One region of the Streptomyces sp. WMMB303 genome, then DNA from elsewhere that is predicted to be linked to it. Evidence: riboswitches for the same ligand, from Rfam matches in the RefSeq annotation. Region 1 holds a riboswitch; each other region holds the start of a gene.
The links. A riboswitch is a leader RNA that binds a small molecule or an ion and turns the genes downstream of it on or off. The one in region 1 is predicted to bind cobalamin.
Positions count from the first base shown of each region.

Region 2: linked by a shared signal. The riboswitch ahead of metE (5-methyltetrahydropteroyltriglutamate--homocysteine S-methyltransferase) and the one ahead of P2424_RS16240 (ABC transporter substrate-binding protein) in region 1 are both predicted to bind cobalamin.
Region 3: linked by a shared signal. The riboswitch ahead of P2424_RS05435 (cobalamin biosynthesis protein) and the one ahead of P2424_RS16240 (ABC transporter substrate-binding protein) in region 1 are both predicted to bind cobalamin.
Region 4: linked by a shared signal. The riboswitch ahead of P2424_RS00650 (energy-coupling factor ABC transporter permease) and the one ahead of P2424_RS16240 (ABC transporter substrate-binding protein) in region 1 are both predicted to bind cobalamin.

Region 1 is NZ_JARKIN010000001.1:3,650,435-3,652,625, forward strand. Features, by position in the region: gene P2424_RS16240 (ABC transporter substrate-binding protein) at 1-1,050, opposite strand, end outside; cobalamin riboswitch at 1,160-1,283, opposite strand; cobalamin riboswitch at 1,491-1,624, shown strand; gene P2424_RS16245 (hypothetical protein) at 1,765-2,191, shown strand, end outside.
Region 2 is NZ_JARKIN010000001.1:520,408-522,598, reverse strand. Features, by position in the region: gene metE (5-methyltetrahydropteroyltriglutamate--homocysteine S-methyltransferase) at 1-1,274, opposite strand, end outside; cobalamin riboswitch at 1,453-1,603, opposite strand.
Region 3 is NZ_JARKIN010000001.1:1,183,262-1,185,452, reverse strand. Features, by position in the region: gene P2424_RS05440 (cobyric acid synthase) at 1-340, opposite strand, end outside; gene P2424_RS05435 (cobalamin biosynthesis protein) at 337-1,311, opposite strand; cobalamin riboswitch at 1,471-1,596, opposite strand; gene P2424_RS05430 (hypothetical protein) at 1,788-2,000, opposite strand; gene P2424_RS05425 (inorganic phosphate transporter) at 2,018-2,191, opposite strand, start outside.
Region 4 is NZ_JARKIN010000001.1:136,770-138,960, forward strand. Features, by position in the region: gene P2424_RS00645 (energy-coupling factor ABC transporter substrate-binding protein) at 1-92, opposite strand, end outside; gene P2424_RS00650 (energy-coupling factor ABC transporter permease) at 89-790, opposite strand; cobalamin riboswitch at 820-1,002, opposite strand; gene P2424_RS00655 (GNAT family N-acyltransferase) at 1,520-2,191, shown strand, end outside.

The DNA of each region.
Region 1 (2,191 bases):
CTCCACGGTGATCTCCAGCCCGTCGGCGCCGGCTTCCTTGACGAGTTTCCGCGCCTTCTCGACGTCGCGGCGGCGGGGTGCGAGGTCGTCGGGGTAGCCGCGCAGTCCCTTGCCGAACAGGTCGTCGCCCACCTGGCCGTGGCCGGCCAGCGCGACTCGGACCAGTTCCTCGCGGTCGAGCCCGAGCTGCAGGGCCCGCACCAGCCGCGGGTCGTCGAACGGTTCGCGGCCGGTGCGCAGCAGGAGCTGCTGGGCCGTGGCACGTTTCGCGGTCAGCAGCCGCGCCGAGCCGTCCTTCTTCAGCCGTTCCACGGAGGATCCGGCCATGTCGGCCGCGTAGTGCACCTGTCCGGACAGCAGCGCGTTGAGCCGGGCCGACTCCTCGTTCGCGGGGACGATCTCCAGCTCGGCGATGTGCGGGGCGCCGTCCCAGTGGTCGGCCCAGCGGCGGTATCGGGCGGTGCCTCCGGGGGTGAAGGACACGTAGGTGAAGGGTCCGGATCCGACGGGTTCGCGGAAGTCCCTCGTCCCGTCGGGGATGATCTCGGTACCGGGTCCGGCGAACACGGTGGGGAATTCGAAGTTCGGCGCCTTCAGCACGAGGATGAGGGATCGTCGGCCGTCCGCCCTGCTGGCGGAGAAGTCGATCGCGGAAAGCAGTTCCTGCGAGGGGGAGCCGGTGTCCGGGTCGGCGGCTCGGCGGTAACTGTAGAGCACGTCCTGCGCGGTGACCGGCTTCCCGTCGTGGAACTGCGCTTCGCGCAGACGTATCCGCCACCGGGTTCCCGAGGGGTCGCTCTCCCATGAGTCCGCGAGTCGTTTGCGGACGGACATGTCGTCGGCATACGTGCCGAGTGTGTCGTACAGGGCCTTGGCGCGGGCCTGGTCGACGAAGTTGGGGGCGACGTGCGGGTCGAGGGTCTCCTGGGAGCCGCCGGCGGTGAACGCGGCGCGGAACCGGTCGCCGTCGTCCGCGCTACTTCCGTCCCGGCCACAGCCGGTGAGCAGGCCAGAGCCGGCCAGTGCCAGTCCGCCTCCGGCTGCCAGCACTCCTCTTCTGCCGGGTCCGGGCCGTGGTGCCGGTTCCGTCCGGGCATGCCTCGTCACGGTCGATCCTCTCCGGGGTGTCCTCGCCCCTGCTGTCGGACCGGCGACGGGTCAGTCTCCTGGCTCCCGGATCGTCGCTCACCTCCGCCTTCCCGTTCGCGAACGGTGGCATGGTGGAGGGCCGCTCCCCGGTCACAGTGGCGGGACCGCGCCGGACTCGCACCGGCTTCCTGGTTCCCCTCGCCTCGTGGGCTCATTGTGACGCACGGGCCGACGGCCTCGGCACCGGGGCTGCCACCTGCGGCTCGGCCACGGTCGGCAGCTCGTCCTCGCATCCGGCGAGTGCGGCATACATAATTCCGGAGCGGGGCCGGTGAGCGGCGGCACCACCCCCTGGCGCGAACATCCTTGCGGGTCTAGCATCCCTGGTGTCCGCCGTCGGCGGACACACAACTTCATGCGTACGCATGCGGGGAAAGCCGGTGAGAATCCGGCGCTGACCTGCAACCGTGAGCAGCGGAGGGCCCTGAGTCCTGTGCTGCGAGCCGGAGCGCCCGATGCGGCACGTGCACCGCTTCCCACTGTCATGGTCCGCAGCGTGGAGCTCCAAGTCCCCGAGCCCGGACCCCTGCGCGCTCTTCTTCGGAAGAGATGCCGGGGGTTTTCGTACGGCCGGGGCCGGGGTCCCTGGTGCGGCCCCCGGATGAAGGGCCTCCGATGCCTCGCGTGTTACGCACCCTGGCCGCGGTGCTCGCCGTGCTGGTGGGCTCGGTCGGCGCCGGCCTGACGACGCCGGCCGAGGCTTCCGCGTCGGCGGCGTCCAGGGGCAGGGCCGGATACTGCCCGGATGCCGACGGGGTGACCGTGGTGGTCGACTTCCGGGAGCTGGGTGGCGGGACCCTGGTGCGGTGCGCGCCGGGAGGTCACCGCACCGGCCTGGCCGCGCTGAAGGCCGCGGGCATCGAGGTGACCGGCACCAACCGGTGGGGCGAGTCGTTCGTGTGCCGTCTGCTGGGCAAGCCCGGTCCGCAGCGCGAGCCGTGCGTGGACACTCCTCCGGCGAGCGCCTACTGGTCTTACTGGCACGCGCCCAACGGCGGCCGGTGGGCCTACAGTCAGCGCGGCGTCACCTACCGCACCCCGC
Region 2 (2,191 bases), 3.1 Mb from region 1:
TAGGAGGGGGAGCGGCGGGTCTCGGCCTCGGTGACGGCGGCGGCCCGGGCCCGCACCGCCGGGTCGTGGGTGAGCGCGGAGTCGGTGCGGGAGGCCAGGTCGGCACGGTTGGCGGCCAGTTCGGCGCCGATGGCGTCGGTGCCGTGTGCCAGGCCCTTGGCGAGGGTGGCGATCTCGGCTGTCTTCTGCCGGGCGAAGCTGAGCCAGCGCAGCACCTCGGGGTCGATGTCGCGTTCGGCCTTCACGTCCAGCGGTACGTGCAGCAGTGAGCAGGAGGCCGATACGTCCACCCGGCCGGCGAGCCCGAGGAGGGTGCCCAGGGTGGTCAGGGATTTCTCCAGGTCGTTGATCCAGATGTTGCGGCCGTTGACGACGCCGGCCACCAGGCGCTTGCCGGGCAGGCCGCCGGCTGCGGCCAGCGCGTCGAGGTTGGCCGCGGCCGCCTCGGTGAAATCCACCGCGAGGCCGTCGACCGGTGCCTTGGCCAGCATCGGCAGGGCGTCGCCGAGCCGGTCGAAATAGGAGGCGACCAGCAGCTTCGGCCGGTCGGTGAGCCCGCCCAGCTCGCGGTAGGCCCGCTCCGCGGCGGCCAGCTCCTGCGGGGTGCGGTCCTGGACCAGTGCGGGCTCGTCCAGCTGGATCCATGCGGCGCCCGCGGCACGCAGATCGGCGAGCAGTTCGGCGTAGACCGGCAGGAGCCGCTCCAGCAGGCTCAGCGGCTCGAAGTCCGCGGCGACCCCCGGGGCGGGCTTGGCCAGCAGGAGGTAGGTGACGGGACCGACCAGCACGGGCCGGCCCGCGAGCCCCAGCGCGAGGGCTTCCTTCAGCTCGGCGACCTGCTTGCCGGCGTCGGCCGCGAAAACGGTGTCCGGACCGAGTTCGGGGACCAGATAGTGGTAGTTGGTGTCGAACCACTTGGTCATCTCCAGCGGCGCCACCTCCTGGGTGCCGCGGGCCATCGCGAAGTAGCCCGCCAGGGTGTCGGCCGCCACGGCCTCCCGGTGGCGTTCGGGGATGGCACCGACCATGACGCCGGCATCCAGCATGTGGTCGTAGTAGGAGAAGTCGCCGGTGGGCACCTCGTGGATGCCGGTCTCGGCGAGCTGCCGCCAGTTGGCAGCGCGGAGGTCCTTGGCGGTCTGCCGGAGGGCTTCGGCGGTGACGCGGCCCTTCCAGTAGCCCTCGACGGCCTTCTTCAGTTCCCGGTTCGGGCCCTGGCGGGGGTAGCCGTGGACGGTGGCCCCTGCTGCCGCAGCTGCGGACTTCGCTGTCACGGAGATCTCCTTCGCGAGATGTCTCGTCGGGATCCCGGCGGGCACGAGGAGCGAAGGTGACGGAATACCGGTGAAAAGCCGGAAGCGCGGCTGCTTCCGTCCACCGGACATGTGCGCCGACCCGCCCTCGAGGTCACCGGAATATCCGCACACACGTGGGCGCGTGCGGGCAACGGGCAGGTCTTCGGACTCGCGGGCTCGCCTGCCGGTCTCCCGGCGGGCTCCTACTGGCCGTCGCTTCCCGGACCGTCGGGTCCAGTGCGTGTGACGGCGGTCGTTCCCGCTCACCGCTGCGGGGCAGTCCCGGACTTCCACCGGGTTCCCTCTTACGACGCCCCGCCTGGCGGGCGGGACGAACCAGCTGCCCCGCCAGCCTAGGTGCAGAGCCCCCCGCCCGGGTAGTGCGCCCCGCGAGCCCCCGCCCCTCCGTGCCCGGCCCCGGGCGCCGGCGCTCCGGAGGTGAGCGTGCCCTCCCCGACGCAGGCAGTGGCCCTGCCCGTGTCGCCCTCATGCGGTTCAGCGGTTCCGCCACGTCCCGGAGGGGTGTTCCTGCGCTGTCGCACGATGCGGGCCAGGAGGGACCGGCCGTCGGCCCGGGGGACGAACGCCGGCCGGGCCGACGGAGGAACGCGGCCGCCAGTGCCGCGCCTGGCTCACGCGTCCGACGAAGAGCCAGGCAGGGCCGAGGGCGAGGAGGAAGCATCCGGAGCCGACGACGGCCGGCAGCACGCTCGACCCGAACTCCTCCCGCAGTACTGAGCAAGCCGGGGGCGGGACGGGCGAGGGGATGGGGGGCGTCCTCTTTCGGCAACGCGAACGGCAGGGCCGACGGCGCCCCGACTCCTCCCGCCGCTGGGCCCGGTCCCGCGCGGCGAGGCCGGTGCGGAGCCGAGTGCCTGTTGCGTTCGTGCCGCGGA
Region 3 (2,191 bases), 2.5 Mb from region 1:
TCGGGTGGCGCCCGAAGTAGCCCCGCGCCGACATCTCACCGACCGCCTTGCCCAGCAGGACGACCTGGCTGGTGCGGTCGCCGCCCGGCTTCAGCAGCACCGGGTTCATCAGCGCGCTCGGCTCCACCCGGGCCGCTGCCGCCTGCATGGCCTGGGCGCGGCCGATCTCCGCCCCGTCGGAGGTGACATAGGAATTGAGCGACATGTTCTGCGCCTTGAACGGCGCGACGCGTATCCCCTTGCGGGCCAGCCAGCGGCAGATGCCCGCCGTCACCACGCTCTTGCCCGCGTCCGAGGTCGTCCCCGCGACCAGCAGCCCGCCCGTTCCGCGCCCGCTCACCGTGCTCCTCCCACCGCGCGGCCCTGCCGCAGGCGGCCCACCGCCGCTCCCGTCAGACAGCTCGTCACCAGGGCCAGTTGCCCCACCCGGCGCGACAGCCGCACGGCCCGCTCGATGTCGGCGGTGCGTACGGCGCGGCCGGAAGCGTTGAGGACGGGCCGGTGCTCCACCCGTCCGCCGTAGGCGAGGGTGCCGCCCAGCCGCACCCCGAGGGCGCCCGCGAACGACGCCTCGACCGGGCCCGCGTTGGGGCTGGGGTGGCGGTGCGCATCGGCGCGCCAGGCGCACAGGGCACCGCGCGGGTCGGGGCCGGCGAGCGCGGCCAGCACGGCGGTCAGCCGCGCCCCCGGGCCGCCCGCCACGTCGTCCAGCCGCGCGGCGGCCCAGCCGAAGCGGCGGTGCCGAGGAGAGCGGTGGCCGATCATCGCGTCCAGCGTGTTGACGGCGCGGAAGCCGATCAGACCGGGGACACCCGCCAGCGCCCCCCAGACCAGGGCCCCCACCACGGCGTCCGAGGTGTTCTCCGCGACCGACTCGACCACGGCGCGGGCCACTTCCGGCGCCTCCAGCCGCTGCGGATCGCGCCCGCACAGCGCGGGCAGCCGCTCGCGTGCCAGCTCCAGGTCCCCGGCCTCCAGCGCGCCGCACACGGCTCGCGCCTCCCGGGTCAGCGACGTCCCCCCGAGGACGGCCCAGGTGGCGGCCGCGGTCAGGGCGATTTCGGGGAGCGGCGCGGCCGCCCGGCTGCGTGCGGCACGGAGCGCGGCGCCGGCCACGGCGACGGCGCCGCCCGCGGCGAGGAGGGTGTGCAGCGCGCCCGCACCCCGGTGGTCGCGCCACAGGCGGCGCTCCAGCGCTCCGGCGGCCCGGCCGAATACGGCCACCGGGTGGCCGCGCCGCGGGTCGCCCAGCAGCGCGTCGGCGGCGAACCCCAGCAGGACCCCGCGCACCCGGACGTCAGCGGTGCCCATCAGCGGACGGATCCGGCGCACTCACCCACGACAGCGGTCCCCGCGACGGTGTCCCCCGCGGTGGCGGCGGGCACGTCGGCAGCGGATATGGCGGCACAGCCACGCATCTCGGCGTCCTCACTCAGGGTCCTCGCCCTGGCTCGACTCGACCGGCGGCGAGAGTCTCCTGGCTCCCGGATCCACACCATCCCCCGCCTTCCAGCCCGTGCGGGCCGTGGCTTCGTTGGGGGTGGCGCTCCCCGGTGACAGTGGCGGGACCGCGCCGGATTCGCACCGGCTTCCTCTCCGTGCCGCCGTTTGGCACCGGAAGTCCACCACGCCGGTCCGGCCCCGTCAACTCGCCCTTGACCTGCGACGGGGCTGCGAGCAGCGCCGTCGGTGAGGGGGTACGGGATGCTCCCGTACCCCCTCACCGACGCGGCTCGTCCGGCCGTGGCAGCCCTGCCGGGGGCCGCCGCGACCGGACGGGAGCGGGCTCAGCCCGCGATCAGGTAGATGCCGTACGCCACCGCTGCCAGGCACAGCGCATAGCACGCGTAGGCGCCGGTGCGGGCCAGTGCCGTGGGAGCGGTGCCGGCGGTGCGCGGCGAGCCGGCGACGATGCCGAGGGTGAAGATGCCGACGAGTCCCACCGTCGCCACCAGGCTGACGCCGAAGACCTGGCCGAGCGCGGCCCAGTCGATGTGCATGCGGTCGTCCCTTCTGCCTAGCTGAGGCTGCTCGCCGACGCGGGGCGGTCGGTCGGATGCGGGGCCGGGGTCTCGGAGGCCGCTGCCTCCTCGGCGGAGCCGACCGCCACTCCCGCGGGCGGCGGGGGCGGGGCGACGGCCCGGACTGCGGTGGTGACCACACCGGCGGGCACGGACACGGGTGCGGGCTC
Region 4 (2,191 bases), 3.5 Mb from region 1:
TTGTCGTCGCCGAGCCCCAGGGCCAGCGGCAGGACGGCGAGTGCCGCCACGAGGACGAGCAGCAGCGCGTTGATCCTGGTGTTGCGCTTCATCGTGCCGCCGCCTCCGTCTCGGTCCGCTTCCGCCCGCCCGACAGGAGCACGCCCAGCCGGGTCAGTTCGCCCTTGCTGGACTGCACCAGCAGGCGCATGACGAGCACCGTGAGGAGCCCCTCGCTGATCGCGAGCGGAATCTGGGTGACCGCGAAGATGGAACCGAACTTGCCCAGTGCGCCGAGGAAGCCGCTGCTCGGGTCGGGGAAGGCGAGCGCGAGCTGCACGCTGGTGACGCAGTAGGTGGACAGGTCGGCGACGAACGCGCCCGCGAACACTCCGACCATCAGCGGCGCGCCGAAGCGCCGCAGCAGCCGGTAGGCCCCGTAGCCGGCCCACGGACCGACGATCGCCATCGAGAAGACGTTGGCGCCGAGCGTGGTCAGCCCGCCGTGCGCGAGCAGCAGCGCCTGGAACAGCAGCACGATGGTGCCCAGCACGGCCATGATCGGCGGTCGGAACAGGATGGCGCCCAGACCGGTACCGGTGGGGTGGGAACAACTGCCGGTGACCGATGGCAGCTTCAGGGCCGACAGGACGAACGTGAAAGCACCCGCGGCTCCCAGCAGCAACGTGCTCTCGGGATGCTCCCTGACCTCACGGGTCAGGGACCGGGCTCCGTGGACGACGAACGGCGCCGCCGCGACGCCCCAGGCGACCGCGTGCACCGGAGGCAGAAAACCCTCGGCTATGTGCATGGCTCAGCAGACCCTCTCCAGCACCTCGTGGATGGACGACGTGCCTTGGCCGGTCTCCTGGCTCACGGGTACACCGCCCGCACTCCGCCTTCCCGGGTCCGAGGACCCAGTGGCTGCCCGCAAGGGCCGGAGCCGGCATTCCCGATCACAGTGGCGAGGGCCGCACCGGTATCGCACCGGATTTCCCGTTCACCAAGGCGTGGCGACACTAGTCGCACACACGCCAGGTGACAAGCCGGGGGCAGGGAGTGCGAAGGCTGAGGTCACCTCCGCGTCCCGGGCCGCGCACCCCGGCGGGCCGCGCACCGGCGCGGACCGGCACGGGCGTTCACACGCGGGCGGAGTGCTCTCGCGGCACCGATCGCACACGTGCGCGGCGGACCGGGTACGGCCGGCCGGCGGCGACGCGTGCACGGGGTGCGGGAGGGGCACGATACGCGGCGATCCGCCCTGAGAGATCCCCGGGCCCGGCTCGTCCCGCCGCGGTACCCGCCGAGCCGGAACCCCCGGTTCAGGCCGCTGACGCCTGGGCGCCACCGGCCGGCCCGCCCGCGGCGCTACTCATGACCTGGCGGGACGTGCTCCCGGAGGACGCCGGGCGAGCCCCACCGCCCGGGAACCGGGGTCCCGTGCCGCCGCGAGAACGCCGGGCCCGCACGGGCCCGGGCACGCGCACCACGCGGCCCGGCCCGCCGGGCCGGGCACGAGCCTGCTGAGGGGACACCACTGATGACAACCTCATCCACAGCAAGGGAAAGCGCCGCCTACACCGCCGCCGTCGCCGACTCCGCGGCCGAGGTGCGGGCCGCGCAGCGGCTCCGCCACGAGGTGTTCGGCCGGGAGATGGGAGCCGCTGCCGGGTCCCGCTCGTCCGGCCTCGAGAGGGACGCCTTCGACTCCGTCGCGGACCATCTGATCGTCACGGAAACCGCGACGGGCGATGTCGTCGGCACCTACCGCCTCCTGCCGCCGGGACGGGTCCGGCTCTCCTACGCGGACGGCGAGTTCGACCTGGGAGCGCTGGCAGGGCTCCGCACGTCGATGATCGAGGCGGGACGGTCATGCGTGCATCCCGGCCACCGGTCCGGAGCAGTGATCAACCTGATGTGGTCGGCGCTCGCCCGCTACGTGCTGCTGTCGGGGCATCGCTACCTGGCGGGCTGTGCCTCGGTGCCGCTGGCGGACGGCGGGCGGAGTGCGGCGCACACGTGGGCGCTGTGCGCCGCACGCCATGCGCCGCCCTCCGGCATGGAGGTCTTCCCGCACCGCCCGTGGCAGCCGTCGGCGCCGGCGCAGGTGACGGAGCCTGCCGGGGCCCGCACCGCGCTGCTCCCGCCGCTGCTGCGCGGCTACCTGCGGCTCGGCGCGTGGGTGTGCGGAGCTCCCGCCCACGACCCGGAG